Regions from separate parts of the Streptomyces sp. DS1-CR2 genome, predicted to be linked through region 2. Evidence: riboswitches for the same ligand, from Rfam matches in the RefSeq annotation. Region 2 holds a riboswitch; the other holds the start of a gene.
What was found. Region 2 has a riboswitch for thiamine pyrophosphate ahead of thiO (glycine oxidase ThiO). Riboswitches for the same ligand answer to the same signal wherever they lie in the genome.

Region 1: another riboswitch for thiamine pyrophosphate. It lies ahead of ACY0PA_RS40170 (purine-cytosine permease family protein); the one in region 2 lies ahead of thiO (glycine oxidase ThiO).

The regions. Positions count from the first base shown of each region.
Region 1 covers NZ_CM147085.1:8,583,670-8,592,785, forward strand. The annotation lists gene ACY0PA_RS40160 (potassium channel family protein) at 1-1,019, opposite strand, end outside; gene thiD (bifunctional hydroxymethylpyrimidine kinase/phosphomethylpyrimidine kinase) at 1,319-2,164, opposite strand; gene ACY0PA_RS40170 (purine-cytosine permease family protein) at 2,161-3,600, opposite strand; TPP riboswitch at 3,593-3,687, opposite strand; partial or broken gene ACY0PA_RS40175 (serine hydrolase) at 3,893-4,178, shown strand; gene ACY0PA_RS40180 (TauD/TfdA dioxygenase family protein) at 4,370-5,338, opposite strand; gene glgB (1,4-alpha-glucan branching enzyme) at 5,785-8,010, opposite strand; gene ACY0PA_RS40190 (maltokinase N-terminal cap-like domain-containing protein) at 8,113-9,116, opposite strand, start outside.
Region 2 covers NZ_CM147085.1:2,675,064-2,684,179, reverse strand. The annotation lists gene ACY0PA_RS13205 (sulfite oxidase-like oxidoreductase) at 147-779, shown strand; gene ACY0PA_RS13200 (DUF4396 domain-containing protein) at 835-1,359, opposite strand; gene ACY0PA_RS13195 (deoxyribonuclease IV) at 1,452-2,327, opposite strand; gene pknB (Stk1 family PASTA domain-containing Ser/Thr kinase) at 2,362-4,308, opposite strand; gene ACY0PA_RS13185 (thiazole synthase) at 4,403-5,197, opposite strand; gene thiS (sulfur carrier protein ThiS) at 5,202-5,417, opposite strand; gene thiO (glycine oxidase ThiO) at 5,414-6,607, opposite strand; TPP riboswitch at 6,605-6,718, opposite strand; gene ACY0PA_RS13170 (avidin-fold protein) at 6,771-7,115, shown strand; gene ACY0PA_RS13165 (NAD(P)/FAD-dependent oxidoreductase) at 7,232-8,467, shown strand; gene ACY0PA_RS13160 (Rv2175c family DNA-binding protein) at 8,543-8,908, shown strand; gene thiE (thiamine phosphate synthase) at 8,986-9,116, shown strand, end outside.

The DNA.
Region 1 (9,116 bases), 5.9 Mb from region 2:
AACAGGTCGAGGAGCGTGAGGTATCCGGCGTGCAGGGGGTGGCCGCCGGTGGTGGCCCAGGAGGCGACGGCCAGGCCGAGGACGCTCGTGACGAGACCGGCGAGGGACCAGCGCAGCCGGCGCGAGAACAGCGAGCCGAGGGGCATACGGCGGCTGCTCGCACGGCCGTTGGGAGTGGCGACCGTGGGGGAGACGGCCTCCAGGACCACCGTGCCACGCCCGGTCGCGGCGGCGACCGTGCGTTCGTCGGGCAGCAGCAGCGGGCCCTCCGTGCCGCCCACGTCCGAACCCTCGGCGCCCGCCGGGTCGTTGGCGGTCGCGGACAGCAGGGCGAGGGTGCACAGGCCGGGGTCGGCGACCTCGCCCCGGCCCGGCGGGGTGCGCTCCACGGCGCGCAGCAGGAGCCCGTCGGCCTGGACGACCTTGCTGGTACCGGCGACGGCGGTGGCCGCGAGCGCTGGTGCGGCGGTGTCGGCGTCGGACAGGACGGTCGTCGTGGTGTCCAGTGCCTCGGGGTCGACGCCGGGGGCGGAGAGTGCGGCGGCCTGGTCGAGGAGGTGTTCCAGGTGCTGGCCGAGCTTGCGGTTGTAGAGCCGGATGACCAGGCGCAGTTGGGGGTTGAGACGGCGGGCGGCCAGGGCGGCCCGGATGTTGGTCTCGTCGTCGCCGTGTACGAGGGCCAGCGCGGCGGCGTCGGCCACACCGGCCTCGGCCAGCGCCTCCTCGTCGAGTTCCGGCGCCTCCATGACCCGCGGCGGCGGAACGCTGTCGCCGGCCACGGTGGACACGGTACGGCTCATGACCGCCTGCATCCGCGAGAGCAGGGCGGCCGCCCGCGCCCGTCCGGCCGGACCGGTGCCCTGCCTGGTGACGCGTACGGATGGCACCACGACGGTGACCCGCTCGCCGTATACGGCGCGCAGTTCGGCGGCGAGCCGCTCGGCGAGCGCGTCACCACCGCACACGATCATGTGGCCGGTCGGCGGGGCCTGTTGAGGCTGGCGGGGCAGGGTGGTCATGGCAACAGTCAAGTGGATGGGAGGGCGGGCACACCCATCGGGCCCTGATTGTGTGCAGGTGGGCGTGTTGCGCGCACCACATGGTCCTAGGGCCTGTCTTCAAATTCCCGCCTGCCCAGCGGCGTCTGGCACGCGCATCTGCGGCGTTGTCGTCGGTTGCCGACTCCCCCAAGCTCTCGGCTGCGCTCGAGCAGGGGGGACCCCCATCGCGTCGACGCCCTCCTCCGCCTTGCAGCTGCACGCACCAGACGCCGCTGGGCCCGCCCTTCGGGCGGACGACGGGAATTTGAAGACAGGCCCTAGTCCCGTCGCCCTGTAGTCATGGAACGGTCGGCCGGCAGGCGCCACCCATGGTCCACGGGGCCGATGCCCGACCCCAGTGCGAATCCGGCGGCGATCGCCCCCGTGACGTACTCCTTCGCCAGGCGGACGGACTCCGGCACGGGCAGGCCATGGGCGAGGCCCACGGCGACGGCCGACGCCAGGGTGCAACCCGTGCCGTGCGTGTGCCGGTTGTCGTGGCGGGGAGCGCGCAGCCAGTGCTCCTCCGTGCCGTCGGTGAGCAGGTCGACGGCCGCCCCGGGCAGATGGCCGCCCTTGACGACCACCCAGCGCGGGCCGAACGACAGGAGCCGTGCCGCGGCCCGGCGCATGCCGTCGTCGTCCGTGACGGCGAGGCCGGTCAGCTGCGCCACCTCGTCCAGATTCGGCGTGGTCACTGTCGCGACCGGCAGCAGCTTCGTGCGTACGGCGTCCAGCGCGTCCTCGGCGAGCAGTGGATCGCCGTGCTTGGAGACGCTCACCGGGTCCACGACCACGGGGGCGTCCGTGCCGGCGAGCAGTTCGGCCACCGCCTCGACGAGGACCGGCGACGAGAGCATCCCGGTCTTGACCGCCTGGACGCCGATGTCGTCCACGACGCTGCGGTACTGCGTGCGCACCGCGTCGACAGGGAGTTCCCACGCTCCCTGGACCCCGAGGGAATTCTGCGCGGTGACGGCCGTCAGGACGCTCATGCCGTGGGCACCGAGCGCCAGCATCGTCTTGAGGTCGGCCTGGATCCCGGCGCCACCGCCCGAATCCGAACCGGCGACGGTCAGGACGCGGGGCGGCGCGACGCGTCCGCTGCTCGCAGGCACGGTCATGTGCGGGCCTCCTCGTACGGTGCGGTGCGGGCGTCAGCGGTCGGGCGGCGCAGCCTCAGGGGCGCGTACACGACGAGCGCGGCGACGAAGGCCACGTAGTACGCGAGGTCGGCGCCGTGCAGGGCCTTTGCGACCGGGCCCACGTACAGGCCGCTGTCCATGAACGGGACCGCCGCGGCGAAGGCGGCGACGAAGGCGAGGAGCCCGGGCCACCAGGGCTGTGGCCGGGCGGACTCGGCGGCCAGGTCGACCGGCGCGCCGCCCCGGGCCCTGGCGCGCGCGAACCAGTCGACGGCCACGACCGCGACGAAGCCCGGGATCCAGTAGCCGACGAACAGCAGGACGTTCTGGAAGCGGGCCGCGGTGTCGGCGGCATGCATCCACAGCACCAGCGGGAAGCCGAGCACCGCAGCGAGCGCCGCCGCGAGCGGCCGCGGGATCCGGACGCCGATGGTCTGCAGGGCCAGCGAGCCGCTGTAGTCGTTCATGGCGTTGCTGCACAGGGCCGCCAGCGCCACGGCGAGCAGCCCGAAGGAGCCGAGAACGCCGCCGCCGAGCAGCTCGTCGACGCCGCGCGCGGTCTGGTCGGTGAAGACGGAGGCGCCCCACAGCCCGAGGGCCTGGACAGCGACGAAGGAAACGGTGACGCCGAGGAGCGTGAACCAGAACATGCGCTGACGGGATGTGGCCGCCGGGAGGTAGCGACTGAAGTCGCTGGCGTAGGGCGCCCAGGACAGGGACAGGCTGAGCGCGATCGTGCTGGTCAGGACGAACGCGCCGGCCTGGTCGGCGCCGTGCGCGGCCCCGTTGGTGACCGGATGGACACCGTCGAGAAGCCTGACGGCGAGGACCACGAAGGCGGCGGCCAGTACGAAGGTCATCAGCTTCTGGAGCCGGTGGACGGCCTCGTAGCCGAGCACGCCCAGCGCGCCCTGCGCCAGCATCGTCACGAGCACGCCGACCCAGAACGGCCAGCCGCACAGCCGGGCGAGCGCGTCACCGCCGAAGAGGCCGATCAGCGCGTCCCAGGCGACCGACGACAGCCACTGCAGGACGCCGGGCACCGCGACGGCCCGGCCGAACGCGAGCCGCGCCAGCGGGAGCTGCCCCGCGCCGGTCGCGCTGCCCCACGTACCGAGATACGCGGTGGGCACGGCGCCGACGAGGGTGCCGATGACGACGGCGGCCAGTGCGGTGGCGAAGTCCAGGCCGAGTGCGATGCCGACGGTGCCGGTGAAGACGCCGGTCATGGTCAGGTTCGGGGCGAACCACACGGTGAACAGGCGCCCGGCGCCGCCGTAGCGGTGGGTCTCGGGGACCGGCGCGATCCCGCGCGCCTCGACCCGCAGATCACCGGGCGCCGCGGGCATCCGCCCGTCGAAGACGGAGCGCGGTCCGGTGGTCCCGGTGCTGCTCGGGGCATGGGGCAACGACATTGGCTGACATCCCTCCGCCAGTGCTAACTGGTTCAGGTTCGACGGGTGTGATCTCAGCCCTCGTGCGGGGCACCCCGTGTCCGGTACGTCGGCAAGGTTAGCTTCCCTGTTCGAGGAGGCAACCCCCGGGGGAGTGGCGGCGTCCGCTGCGTGGACGGCGCACACCGCCGCGCGCAATGCGTTCGAGGTGTGTGGCGCACCCCCGTACCGTGATCGATTCGAAGATCGCGGACGGTACGGGCACACGGGACCGGGCTCCGCGACCCCAGGGACACGCTGAGGACGGGACACGATGAAACAGCGCCACGGTTGGGCCGATGAACGGTTCGGGGCCGTCGCCGATGTGTTCGCGCGGAACTTCGCGGAGTTCCCCGAACTCGGCGCCGCCGTCACGGTGTTCGCCGGCGGACGGAAGGTCGTCGAACCTGTGGGGCGGCGTCTCGGACGAGCGGACCGGGCGCGCCTGGGAACTGGACACCGCCGTCCCCGTCTTCTCGGGCGGCTAGGGTCTGGTGAGCCTGGGCGCGCACATCCTCGCCCAGGAGGGCCGGCTCGACCTCGATGCCCCGGTGAGCCGGCCACCAGGAGGTGGCCGAGGCGGTAGCCACGGGCCGTTCGGCCGAAGCGGCGCACGCAGTGACGGCCATCGTCAGCGCCGCCCACAGCGAGGTCGAAGACCTACTGGCGGGCGGGTCGTGCGGGTACGGGGTCTGAGGGGAGGCGCAACCAGTCCCCTTGATCGCTTCCGGGCGGCGCCGGGCCGGCCCCCCTACGCGGCCGAGTTCCCCGAAGCGATGCCGAAGGCCGGGTCCGGCACTGACTCGGGGGACAGGAGCACTGAGGAACGGCCGTCGACGCCCACGGGCACGTCGCCGTCGATCGTCACCCGGCGCAGCTTGCGCTCGTGGTCGTCGGAGTCGTCCACGCCGTAGTGCTGCGTGGCGCGGTTGTCCCAGATGGCGACGTCCCCCGCCCGCCACTGCCAGCGCACCGTGTTCTCGGGGCGTTCGATGTGCGACTGGAACAGGTCGACGAGCGCGCGCGAGTCCCGGCCGGTCAGACCGGCGATGCGCTGCACGAAGTTGCCGAGCAGCAGCCCGCGCTCGCCGGTCTCCGGGTGCACGCGGACCACCGGGTGCTCGGTGAGGAACTTGGTCGACGCGAACACCTCACGGAACCGCTCGAGCTGCTCCGGCACGGCGTCCGGGCGCAGCGCCGCGTAGTCGTAGTCGTTCGAGTGCACGGCGCGCAGCCCGTCCGCGAGCGCGCGCAGCGACGCGGGCAGATGCGCGTAGGCAGTGGCAGTGTTGGCCCACAGGGTGTTCCCGCCGTAGGGCGGTACGGTCACGGCGCGCAGGATGGAGAACGCCGGGTAGGCGGGCACGAAGGTGACGTCCGTGTGCCACTGGTTGGCGCGTCCTCCGTGGTCCGAGTCGATCGGGAACGAGTAACGGCCGTCCACGGACGGGACGGTGGGGTGGGCGACCGGCGTGCCGAGGAGCCGGCCGAACGCCTCGTGGCTGTCCTCGTCCAGGTGGTCCTGGCCACGGAAGAAGACGACCTTGTGGCGCAGCAGTGCGGAGCGGACGGCAGCGACGGTTGCGGGCGGGAGGTCGCCGCCGAGACGTACGCCGGAGATGACGGCGCCGAGCCGGCCGCCGACCTTCTCGACCGTGATACCGGGGCCGTCGTCGGAGTTCTGGGCCGGGAGGGTGTCCGTGGTGGGTGCGGAGGTCATGATGAGGGTCCTTTCGGGGCGGGCGCGAAGGACGCGACGTTGGCCCGAGCGTGGCCAAGTGCGGCTGGAGGGGCGGCAATTGAGGCGGCGGGAGTGGCCTGCCTCGATGTCCGTGTGAACGGGGGCGGACGCAGATCGCGTACGCGTGCCTCAGATGCGGCGCAGGGTCGCCGGACAGCGGCCCGTACACGCCATCGGCGCATCGTGCCGGGCATCAACGGGCCGCGAGACGGGAGTGCTCGTCGCGGACATGTCTGCGAGCGTCGCAGCGCCTGCGCGACACGGTCAAGCGCGGTCCCGGGCGCCCCGGGTGATTTCACACCCCTGCAATGCCGCCGCCATCACCACCGACGGAAGCCCCTCACCACAGCGCTGCCGTACCCCCCGTTGGCCGCCGCCACTCCACGTGACCCGGCGACGGCCCTCGCCCACCTCCTCGACGCCGGTCAGGCAGGCCGCAGCCACACCGTCGCCAGCGGCGGCACTGTCAGCTGGATCGAGACGGGCCGGCCGTGGCTCGGCCGAGGGTCCGGCTTGAGGACGCCGGCGTTGACGACGTCGCTGCCGCCGTACCTTGCCGCGTCCGTGTTCAGGACCTCGAACCAGCCGGGGACCGAGTCCGGCACGCCGAGCCGGTAGTTCTCGCGGACCGCCGGGGAGAAGTTGCACACGGCCAGCAGGGGCGCGCCGTCCGCCGCGAACCGCAGGAACGCGAGGACGTTGTCGTCGGCCGCGTCCGCGGTGATCCACGAGAACCCCGCGGGCGTGGTGTCCCGTTCCCAGAGGGCGGGCGCGGCCGCGTACTCGTGGTTGAGGTCGCGCACCAGGTCGAGGACCCCGCGGTGGTCCGGCTCGGCCTCGTAGGCCGGGTCGAGGAGCCACCAGTCCGGGCCGTGCCCCTCCGACCACTCGGCCCCCTGCGCGAACTCCTGCCCCATGAACAGGAGTTGCTTGCCCGGGTGGGCCCACATGAAGCCGAGGTACGCGCGGTGGTCGGCTCGCCGCTGCCACCAGTCGCCGGGCATCTTCGACACGAGCGCGCGCTTGCCGTGCACCACTTCGTCGTGCGAGAGGGGAAGCAGATAGTTCTCGCTGTAGGCGTACACCATCGAGAACGTCAGCTCGTTGTGGTGGTACTTGCGGTGCACGGGCTCGTGCACGATGTACTGCAGCGAGTCATGGCTCCAGCCCATGTTCCACTTCAGGCCGAAGCCGAGACCCCCGAAGCCGCCCTGGCCGATGTGGTGGGTCGGCCGCGTGACGCCGTCCCACGCGGTCGACTCCTCGGCGATCGTCACGACGCCCGGGCAGCGGCGGTACACCGTCGCGTTCATCTCCTGGAGGAAGGCCACGGCGTCGAGGTTCTCGCGGCCGCCGTGCCCGTTCGGCGACCACTGGCCTTCCTCGCGCGAGTAGTCGAGGTAGAGCATGGAGGCGACGGCGTCGACGCGCAGGCCGTCGATGTGGAACTCCTCGCACCAGTACACGGCGTTGGCGACCAGGAAGTTGCGGACCTCCTTGCGGCCGTAGTCGAACTCGAGGGTGCCCCAGTCCGGGTGCTCGGCGCGGCGCGGGTCCTGCGGCTCGTACAGGGCGGTGCCGTCGAAGCCCGCCAGCGCCCAGTCGTCCTTCGGGAAGTGGGCCGGCACCCAGTCCACGATCACGCCGATGCCTGCCTGGTGCAGGGTGTCGACGAGGTACCGGAAGTCGTCGGGTGTGCCCATGCGGGACGTCGGGGCGTAGAAGCCGGTGACCTGGTAGCCCCACGACCCGCCGAACGGATGCTCGGCCACGGGCATGAACTCGACGTGGGTGAAGCCGAGATCACTCACGTAGGTGGCGAGCTGGTCGGCGACATCGCGGTAGTTCATGCCCGGCCGCCAGGAGGGCAGATGGACCTCGTACACCGAGAAGGGCGCCTCGTGCACCGGACGCTGCCCGCGCTTCTTCATCCACGCGGAGTCCCCCCACGTGTGGGACGACTCCGTCACGACGGACGCGGTCGCGGGCGGCACCTCGGTGCGCCGGGCCAGCGGGTCCGCGCGCACGGTGTGCGAACCGTCGGGGCGCGTGATGTCGAACTTGTACAGCGCTCCCTCGCCGATGTCCGGCAGGAACAGCTCCCACACGCCCGACGAGCCGAGCGACCGCATCGGGAACGCGGTGCCGTCCCAGGCACAGAAGTCCCCGCAGACGCGCACGCCGCGCGCGTTCGGCGCCCACACCGTGAACCGGGTGCCCGCGACCCCTTCGTGCGTCATCGGCTGGGCGCCCAGAGCGGTCCACAGCTCCTCGTGCCGCCCCTCGCCGATCAGATGCAGGTCGAACTCCCCGAGAGCGGGCAGGAAGCGATAGGGGTCATGCACCTCCCGCTCGTCCCCGTCGTACGTCACGAGCAGCGTGTACGCGGGAATCGCGTCGAGCGGCAGCACACCGGTGAAGAGACCGTCACCCGCGTCACGGAGCTCCACGCGCCGGCCCTTGACCGACACGGCGACGGCCTGGGCGTAAGGCCGCAGCACCCGGAATGCGACACCGCCGTCCACCAGGTGCGCGCCGAGCAGGGAGTGCGGGTCGTGATGCTCACCCCACAGCAGGCGTCCGCGGTCCGCCCCGTCCAGAACGGGGGCGGGCAGGACTTTGAGGCGACCGGAGCCGGGCTTGTCGGACAGGCCGACGGCCTTGGGGGCGGAGGTCTTGCGAGCTGCCACGGTTCTGTCTCCTCGGGGGTGAGCGAGTTCTGCAGGCGGACGGCGGGGTTGCCGCCGCCTGGTTCAGCGGGGATCGGCGAGGCGGCTGATCGCCGCCATCGGCACGGGCAGCCAGTCGGGCCGGTGCCGCGCCTCGTACAGCACTTCGTAAAGGGCCCGGTCCGTCTCGAAGGCGCGGAGCAGGTCGGGTTCCTCGCGCGGGTCCGACTTCGACTCGGCCGCGTAGCCGGCGCAGTAGGCGTCCCGGCAGCGCAGCGACCACTCGGGCCGCCAGGGCAGACGGGTGCGGGCCGCGTAGTCGAAGGAGCGGAGCATGCCCGCCACATCGCGTACGGGGGACTGCGCGTGGCGGCGTTCGGCGAGCGGGCGGGCCGGCTCGCCCTCGAAGTCGATGACGAACCACTGCTGCTCCGACCACAGCACCTGCCCCAGATGGAGGTCGCCGTGGATCCGCTGCGGGGGCCGCGCCGAGTCGACGAGCGCGAACGCGTCGAACGCGGCCCGCAGCCCCGGCGCGTGCGGAAGCACCGCGGGCACGGAGCGGGCCGTGGATTCGAGGCGTTCGGTCATCGCCTGCGCGAGGTGCCGGTTGCGGTGCGGCACAGTGGTGTCGACCGGGAACGCCGCGGTCAGCGCGAGATGGATCTCGGCGGTCGCCCGCCCCAGTTCGTACGCCTCGTCGGTGAAGTCCCTGCCGGAGGCGAGCGACCGGAGCGCGAGGGTCCAGCCGTCGTCCGCGTCGGGCAGGAACGGCTGGAGGACGCCGAGCGTCGCCTGCTGGGGCTGCGAGGTGCGGAACCACGCGACGGGTCCCGGCACACGGGTGCAGCCCTGTCGGGCGAGCGCCCGCGGCACTTCCAGATCCGGGTTGACGCCGGCCTGGACACGCCGGAAGACCTTCAGGATGAACGAATCCCCGTACACCAGCGACGTGTTGGACTGTTCGGCGTCGAGGACGCGTGGCGTGAGCCCGGCGGGCACGGTGACCTGCGGGTCGCGTTCGAAGCGCAGGGGGCCCGCCGTGCCCGGGTGGCGCAGCCGTTCCAGGAGCAGCCCGGCCGACCGGG
Region 2 (9,116 bases):
GCGGTGGACTCGGCAGGTTTCGCGCATCCTCGCACCGGCACCGAAAACCGTCCAGTAAGTGCACGCTTAGTATGAGTTGCCCGTTTCGAAGGCGGTCAGACTCTCGCTGGTCACGTCCACTGCCCGGGGTCTGTCAGGATGGAGGCATGGGTCAGCCGGTGGGTCGCGAGTCTGGGGGAGCAGTGCAGTCGGAGCTTCCACCGGGACAGCGTCTCCAGCGGGGCTGGCCGGTCACGCACTACGGCCCGGTGCCCAAGTTCCGCCCCGAGCGCTGGGAGTTCAGGGTCTTCGGCGCCACCGCCGACGGGGACAAGCGCTGCTGGACGCACGAGGAGTTCTCCGCCCTGCCGTACGGCACGGTCGTGGCCGATCTGCACTGCGTCACGAAGTTCAGCATGCTCGGAGCCGAGTGGGGCGGCGTGCCCGCCGCGACGATTCTCGAACTGGCACCGCCCGCGCCCGCCGTCACCCATGTGATGGTCTGGGCCGAGTACGGCTTCAGCGCCAATCTCCGCCTTGAGGACTTCGCCGCCGACCGCACGATTTTCGCCACCCACAAGGACGGTGAACTCCTCACCGCCGAACACGGCTTCCCGCTCCGTCTCGTCGTGCCCCATCTGTACGCCTGGAAGGGCCCGAAGTGGGTCCGCGGCATCGAGTACATGACGGCCGACCGCCGCGGCTTCTGGGAGGAGCGCGGCTATCACAACGTCGGCGACCCCTGGCGGGAGCAGCGCTACTCGTACCAGGAAGAGCCCGGGGACGGCCCCGAGCTCTGAGTCCTGGCGCTTCTCGTACGGTCTGCCAGTGGTCGTACGGTCCGTCAGTGGTGGTTCAGTGGTGGTACTGGTGCACCACCGCGTGGCCCTTGCCGCGGCCGATCATCCACTTGTTGACCGGAGTGGTCACCACGAAGGCGATCGCCAGTGAGGCCGCGAGCGCGCCCCAGAAGAGGCCGTCCGCCAGATGGGCGTCCATCGCGTCCGGCCACAGCGCGATCACGCCGTTGTCGATCAGCTCCATGACGGCGATGGACAGGGTGTCCGCGGCGAGCGCGACCCGGAACGCGGTCCTGAAGTCGACGCCGGCCTTCAGGATGCCGCGCAGCGTGAGCGCATAGCCGAAGAAGAACGCGAGCACGATCGCCAGAATCATCGTCGGCAGGTTGCCCCAGCCGAACGCCGTGCCGATGACCATGCCGAGGACCTCGCCGATGGCGCACCCCGTGAGGCAGTGGAGGGTCGCCTGCGCGGCCATGGACCAGCTGACCTTGCCGAGGCCGCCGTGACCGGCGTGGGCGTGCTCGTGCTGGTCGTGATCTGCGTGGTGCTCGTGTCCGGCGTGCGTCTCGTGCTTCATGAGTTCCCCCGACGTCAGAGAGCGGTTCCTGTCGCTGACAAGAACCGTATACCCCCTAGGGGTATTCCTCAGGCGATCTCCGAGGCGATCTCCTAGCGCTTACGGAGCTCCTTCAGGCGGGCCACGTCCGCCGCGTAACCCTCCTTGCCGCCGGGCGTCTCGAGGATCAGCGGCACGTTCTCGGTCGCGGGGTGGGCCATCAGGGCGCGGAACGGCTCGGCGCCGATGTGGCCGGAGCCGATGTTCTCGTGTCGGTCCTTGTGCGCCCCGACGACGTCCTTCGAGTCGTTGGCGTGGATCAGCTTGAGGCGGCCCTCGCCCACGGTGTCCACGAGCAGGTCCAGGGTCTGCCGCATGCCGTCGGGGCCGGTCAGGTCGTGGCCCGCCGCGAAGATGTGGCACGTGTCCAGGCAGACACCCAGCTTCGGGTGCGCGTCCAGCGCGTCGAAGTACGGCCCGAAGTCCCAGGTCCGCGAGCACAGCGAGGAGCCCTGGCCCGCGGTCGACTCGAGCAGGAGGTACGGGTCGTCGTCATGGGTCAGCTCGTCGAGCAGCGGCAGCATGCGCTCCCGCACCTGCGCGAGCGCCACCTCACGCCCACGGCCGCCGGTCGCCGAACCCGTGTGCACGACGACGCCGAGCGCGCCTATCTCCCGGGCCCGGCGCAGCGAGTGCCGCAGCGACTGAACGGACTTCTCCACGGTCGCCTCGGTGTGCGAGCCGAAATTGATCAGATAGGGCGCGTGGACGTACGCCGGAATCCCCTCGGCGGCGCAGGCCGCGCGGAACTCCTCGTCCTGCTTCGGGTTGCCGGGAGGCGTCGCCCAGCCCCGCGGGTTGGCGACGAAGACCTGGACGGTCTCGGCCTCCAGCTCGCGCGCGTACGAGAGCCCTACGGAGGCCAGGCCGCCGGCGACGGGGACATGGCTGCCGACCGGGTTACGGGGGAGGGAATCGGTGCTGCTCACCGGTCAAGGGTGGCACGCGCGCGTGGGCGCTCCGTCAGCGGATCTGGATGGTGATCGTCGACCCCTTCGGGGCCTCGTCACCGCCCGCCACGGACTGCTTCTTCACGGTGTCGCCGAACAGGCCGAGCAGACCGCGGTCCTTCTCGACGTCGAACCCGCTGTCCTGGAGCTTGTGCTCGGCGTCGTCGACGCTCATGCCCACGACGTCGGGGACCTCGACCATGACCGGGCCCTTGGAGATCTTCAGCGTGACCGTGTCACCCTCGCCGAGCTGCTTGCCCTCGACGGGGGACTGCGCGGCGACGCTGCCCTTGTCCGCGTCCGAGTGCACCCGCTCCGTGGCGATCTCGGCCTTCAGACCCGCGTCCTGAAGGTCGGCGATGGCGTCCTCCTCGGCCTCGCCCGTCACGTCCGGGACGTCCACCGCACTGCCCCTGCTGACCTTGAGCGCGACAGCCGAACCGGCCTTGCGGGTCGTGCCGGACGCCGGGTCCGTGGCGATCACCGACCCCTTGGGGACGTCCTCGCCGAACTCCCTGGTGACCATGCCGGGCTCCAGGCCCGCGTCCTTCAGCCGGCGCTCGGCCCTGGCGAGGGGCGTGCCCTCGAGATCGGGAACCTGCACGGTCTCCGGGCCCAGGGACACCGTCAGATCCACCGCCCCGTTGTCCCGGATGCGGGCACCCGCCCCGGGGTCACTGGCGATGACGGTGCCGCGCTTCACGGTGTCGCTGTACGCGCGCTTGACGTGCCCGAGGTCGAGGCCCGCGTCGGAGAGCCGCTCCTTCGCCTGCGTCTGCGTCTTGGCGAGCAGCGGCGGGACCTTCGTGAACTGGCCCGAGTTGATGTACCAGACGCCCGCGCCGAGGCCGAGGGCGAGCAGCACGGCCGCGACGGCGGCGAGCACACCGCGCCGCGGACGACGCCTCCGGGAAGGTGCGGGCGGCGGGGGAGGTGTCTCGAAGCGGCTCGTGCGGTTCAGCTCCGCCTGCGGGTCCTGGTCGTCGGCGGGCAGCGGGAGCTGTATGCCCCTGGTCCGCAGCGCCCGCGGGATCACGCTCGTACGGTCGTCCGAGATGTCACGGTCCCCGAGGTCCTCGGGCCGTGCGGCCGGCGGCACCGCGTCGAGCTGTGCGTCCGTGAGGGCGGCCCTGGCCCCCCTGACCTGGGCGAGCAGCGCCACCGCGTCGTACGGCCTGGGTCCGGGCGTGCGCGCGGTCGCGGACGCGACGAGCTGGTCCAGCTCCGCGGGCAGGCCGGGCACGGACGCGGACGGGGGCGGCACGTCCTCGTTCAGGTGCTGGTAGAGGACCTGGGCGGGGGAGTCGCCCGAGTGCGGCTTGGCGCCCGTGAGCATCTCGTAGAGCACCACCCCGCACGCGTACACGTCGACGCGGGGGTCGGCGGTGCCCGACTCGATCTGCTCGGGGGCGAGGTAGGAGACGGTGCCGAGGACGGCGCCCGTGGTGTTCGTGACGGTGTCCACGGCCCGTACGAGGCCGAAGTCCGCCACCTTCACGCGGCCGTCGTCCCCTATCAGGACGTTCTCCGGCTTCATGTCGCGGTGCACGAAGCCCGCGCGGTGCGCGGCGCCGAGCGCGGCGAGGACCGGCTCCAGGATGTCGAGCGCGGCACGCGGCCGCAGTGCCCCGCGGTCCCTCAGGACGTCCCGCAGGGTGCAGCCCGCGACGTACTCCATCGCCAGATAGACGTACTGGCCGTCCGCGCCCTGGTCGAAGACCCCGACCACATTCGGGTGGGAGAGCCGGGCGACGGACTTGGCCTCGCGGATGAAGCGCTCGACGAACGAGACGTCGGCGGCGAGGGCCGGGTGCATCACCTTGAGCGCGAGCACGCGGTCGAGGCGGGTGTCCACGGCCCTGTAGACCGTGGCCATCCCGCCGACCGCGATGCGTGCGTCGACGCGGTACCGGCCGTCGAGCACCTGCCCGACGAGAGGGTCCTGAAGGGTCGTGTCCACGCAGGCGAGTGTACGAGCCGCCGCCGACACCCGGCTCCGCAGTCGTCCACGGACGGCCGTACTGCAGCAGAGCTGTGACCGCGCTGTACGGCCCTCAGAACGCGGGCCGCTCCGGGTCGAGCCTGGCCATCCCGGACACGGGCGACGAGGCCTCGGCGAAGTGCCTGCGGGGGATCCGGCCCGCCCGGAACGCCAGCCGCCCCGCCTCGACCGCGTGCCGCATGCCCTCCGCCATCAGGATCGGCTCCTGCGCGCGGGTCACGGCTGAGGCGAGCATCACACCGGCGCACCCCAGCTCCATCGCGAGCGCCGCGTCGGACGCGGTCCCGGCGCCCGCGTCCAGGATCACCGGCACGCGCGCGTGCTCGGTGATCAGCTGGAAGTTGTGCGGGTTGCGGATGCCGAGCCCGGAGCCGATGGGGGAGCCGAGCGGCATGACAGCGGCGCAGCCCACGTCCTCCAGCTTCCGCGCGAGCACCGGGTCGTCGTTCGTGTAAGGCAGAACGGTGAAGCCGTCGTCGACGAGGATCTCGGCCGCGTCCAGGAGCTCGATCGGGTCGGGCAGCAGGGTGCGCTCGTCCGCGATGACCTCCAGCTTGACCAGGTCGGTGCCGAGGGCCTCGCGCGCGAGGCGGGCGGTCAGGACGGCCTCACCGGCGGTGAAACAGCCCGCCGTGTTGGGCAGCACCTGGATCCCCAGTTTCTCCAGGACGGAGAGCACGGAGCCCTGCACGCTCGCGTCCACGCGCCGCATCGCGACGGTCGTCAGCTCCGTGCCGGACGCGACGAGGGAGCGTTCCAGGACGTCGAGGCTGGGCGCCCCGCCCGTGCCCATGATCAGGCGGGACGAGAAGGACGTACCGCCGATGACCAAGGAGTCGTCAGCCATGGGTTCAGCCTCCCTGGACCGCGGTGAGGACCTCGACTCGGTCCCCGTCCGAGAGTGCGGTGACGGCCCACTGCGCGCGCGGGACGACGGTTTCGTTGAGTGCGGCGGCGACCCCGGACGGCGCGGTGGTCAGCGCCGAGACGAGAGCGTCGAGCGTGGTGCCCGGGGCGACCTGGCGGCCCTCGCCGTTCACGGATACGTGGGTGACGGACACGGTCATACGGACTGCTCCACAGAGACGGGTGCGGGGACGGCGCCGAAGCGCCGCGGAGTGAAGGGGCGGGCCACTTCGGGGAGTTCGCCCGTGGCGAGGACGTGGGCCATGGAGTCGCCGGTGACCGGCGTGAGCAGCACGCCGTTGCGGTAGTGGCCGGTGGCGAGCAGCAGGCCCGGCAGAGCGGTCGGGCCGAGGATCGGGGCGTTGTCGGGAGAGGCGGGGCGCAGGCCCGCGCGGGTCTCCGTGAGCGGCAGCTCCGTGATGCCGGGAACCAGCTCGTGGGCGTCGCGCAGCAGCTCGTAGACGCCGCCCGCGGTGACCGTCGTGTCCCAGCCGAGCTCCTCGCTGGTGGCCCCGACGACGAGTTCGCCGTTGACCCGGGGCACCAGATAGAGGTTGCCGCCGCGCACGACGGCGCGCACGGTGCGGCTCAGGAACGGTGCGTACACCTTCGGCACGGTCAGGCGCAGGACCTGTCCCTTCACCGGGCGTACCGGCGGCAGCACGTCGTCCGGGACTCCGGCGAGGCGGCCGCTGAGGCTGCCGCCGGCGAGGACGACCTGGTCCGCGTCGAGCCCGGTGCCGTCGGCGAGGACCACGCCGCGCGCGCCCTCGCGGACGACTGTCAGCCGCTCGGCCCACTGCCGGTGGAACCGCACCCCGGCCCGCTCACAGGCCGCGACAAGGGCCTTCGCGAGGCGCCTCGGGTCGATCTGGTGGTCACCGTCGACGCGCAGGCCGCCCCGCACGGACGGGGCAAGCATCGGTTCGAGGCGCCGGCACTCACGGCCCGTCAGCCACTCCGACTCCAGGCCCGACTTGCGCTGGAGGGCGTGCAGTTCCCGAAGGTGCGCGCGGTCGTCCGCGTCGAGCGCGACGGCGAGGGTGCCGCACGCGCGGTAGCCGAGGTCGAGCCCGGTGGCCTCGGAGAGCTCGGCCGCGAACGCCGGATAGCGGCGCGCGGACTCCACGTTGAGCCCGAGGAGGGTCTGTTCGGCCTCTCCGTAGTGCAGTTCGGTGACGGCGGCGAGCATCCCGGCCGCCACCTGCGCGGCCCCGCCGCCCGGTTCGGGGTCCACGACCGCGGTGCGCAGCCCGCGCTGCGCGGCCCGCCACGCGGTGACGAGACCGATGATCCCGCCGCCCACGACCAGGACGTCGGAGCCTTCCGAGCCTTCTGAAGTACGCGACATGGGCGTCCAGCCCCTCCCTTCGCCGGCATGACCCGGATCAGGTTCGTACGGTCGGAGGCCGTCACAGCCTCCCTCTCAGCCCGGTGCGTCCGGGCTCCCGCGAGTGCTTTACGGTGGTCACCCTAAACCGTCCCCCCGACCCCCAGTAAGGGAGCCCGCCCGCATGGCCCGCTCGCTCGACGGACTCGTCCTCGCCCCGGTCGCCGACCAGGCCCCCGGTCAGGTGGGTACGCGGACGCGGTTCACGTACCACGAGGAGGACGGCCGGATCTGGGCCGAGTACGCGGGCGGGGACGTCGTGCGCGGCCACCTCGTGGGCATCCGTGAGGGCGACCGGATCGACTTCAGGTACGTACAGCTGAAGACGGACGCGACGACCTCCTCCGGACACTGCGTCTCGCTCGTCGCGGACCTTCCCGACGGGCGGGTGCGGCTGGACGAGACGTGGGAGTGGGAGTCGCAGGCGGGCAGCGGGACGAGCGTCGTCGAAGAGGTCCCGGGCGCCTGACGGCGGGGGCGCGGACGGCCGAAGCGGTCGAACCGGCGGCCGGTGTGGAAGACGTCACGGGACCGGAGTGACGCGGCCCGCTGACTGACTGAACGTCAGGTGCATATGGTGATCCGGTGAGCGAGCAGACCCAGAACCAGGCCCCGGTGCCCCAGGCAGGGCGGCACGTCGTCATCGTCGGCGCCGGGATGGCGGGGGTCCAGACCGCCGTGGCCCTGCGCGAACAGGGCTTCACCGGCGCCGTCACGCTGATCGGCGCGGAACCCCACCAGCCGTACGACCGGCCTCCGCTGTCCAAGGCCGTCCTGCTCGGCAAGGCCGAGGGGTCTGCCTTCGACGTGGACTTCGAAGCCCTCGACATCACGCTCGAACTGGGCCGCGAGGTCACCGGCGTACGCCCCGCCGAGCACACCCTCGACACCGCCACCGGACCCGCCCCCTACGACGTCCTCGTCCTCGCGACCGGCGCCGAGCCCATCCGGCTGCCCGGCACGGAGGACATCCCCGGCGTCCATCTGCTGCGCACGCTCGACGACGCCGAACGCCTGCGCCCCGTCCTCGCCGCGCAGCGCCACATCGTCGTCGTCGGCGCGGGCTGGATCGGCGCCGAGTTCGCCACCGCGGCCCGTGAGGCCGGATGCGAGGTCACCGTCGTCGAGGCGGCCGAGCGGCCGCTCGCCGGAGCGCTGCCCGAGGAGGTCGCCGCCCCCATGGCCGCCTGGTACGCGGACGCCGGGGCGGAACTGCGCACCCACGCGCGCGTGGAGCACATCGAGCCGGGATCCGTGGTCCTCGACGACGGCACCCGGGTGCCCGCAGGTGCCGTGGTCGTCGGCATCGGGGCCCGCCCCGCCACCGGCTGGCTCACCGGCTCCGGCATCACGCTCGGCGCCCACCGCGAGGTCGTGGCGGACAACCGCCTGCGCACCTCCGAGCCCGATGTGTACGCCGTCGGCGACTGCTCGTCCTTCCCTTCGGGCCGGTACGGCGAGCGCCTGATGGTCCACCACTGGGACAACGCGCTCCAGGGCCCCCGCACGGTCGCCGCCAACATCATCGGCGAGAACCCGGCGACGTACGACCCCGTGCCGTACTTCTGGTCGGAGCAGTTCGGCCGCTTCGTGCAGTACGCCGGACATCACGCGGCCGCCGACACCACCGTGTGGCGCGGCGACCCGCAGGGCGCGTCCTGGAGCGTGTGCTGGCTGCGCCAGAGCCGGCTCGTCGGCGTCCTCGCCGTGGGCCGCCCGCGCGACCTGGCCCAGGGGCGCAAGCTCATCGAGTCGGGCGCCCCTCTGGACCCGCAGGTCATCAGCGACCCGGCCCGCCCGCTGAAGGCCGCTGTCGTCTGACCGCCCCGCCGGGGCGACCGGGCCTTTTGCGTGGCCGCGTTTCCCACTGTCAGTCCAAGATGGCAGGCTTGTCCTGTGACCGAGATTGACGCAAAGATCGATGCTCTCGTCCCCGAGTGGCTCACCCTCCCCGACATCGCCGAGCAGTTCGGCGTGGAGGTGACGCGCGTGCGGCAGCTGGTGAAGGAAGGCCAGGTGATCGCCGTACGCCGTGGGGAGAACAGGGCGCTGCACGTGCCCGCCGCCTTCATCGACGGCGACAAGGTCGTCAAGGGCCTCACCGGGACTCTGACCCTGCTCAGGGACGACGGCTACAACGACGAAGAGATGCTCGAGTGGCTCTTCACCCCCGACCCGACCCTGCCGGGCACCCCCGCGCAGGCGCTGAGCGAGAATCGCGGCACGGAGGTGAAGCGCCGCGCCCAGGCGCTCGCCGTCTGACCTGACAACCGTCCGGCGTGCGGGCCGCGCTCACCGCTGCCCGCACGCCACCGACCAGGGGGGACTCACCCATGGCCATGGCCGCAACGCAGCGCGCCCAGCTCGCCGACGCCCGGCTGTACCTGTGCACGGACGCCCGCAAGCGCCAGGGCGACCTCCCCGAGTTCCTCGACGCCGTCCTGGCGAACGGCGTGGACATCGTGCAGCT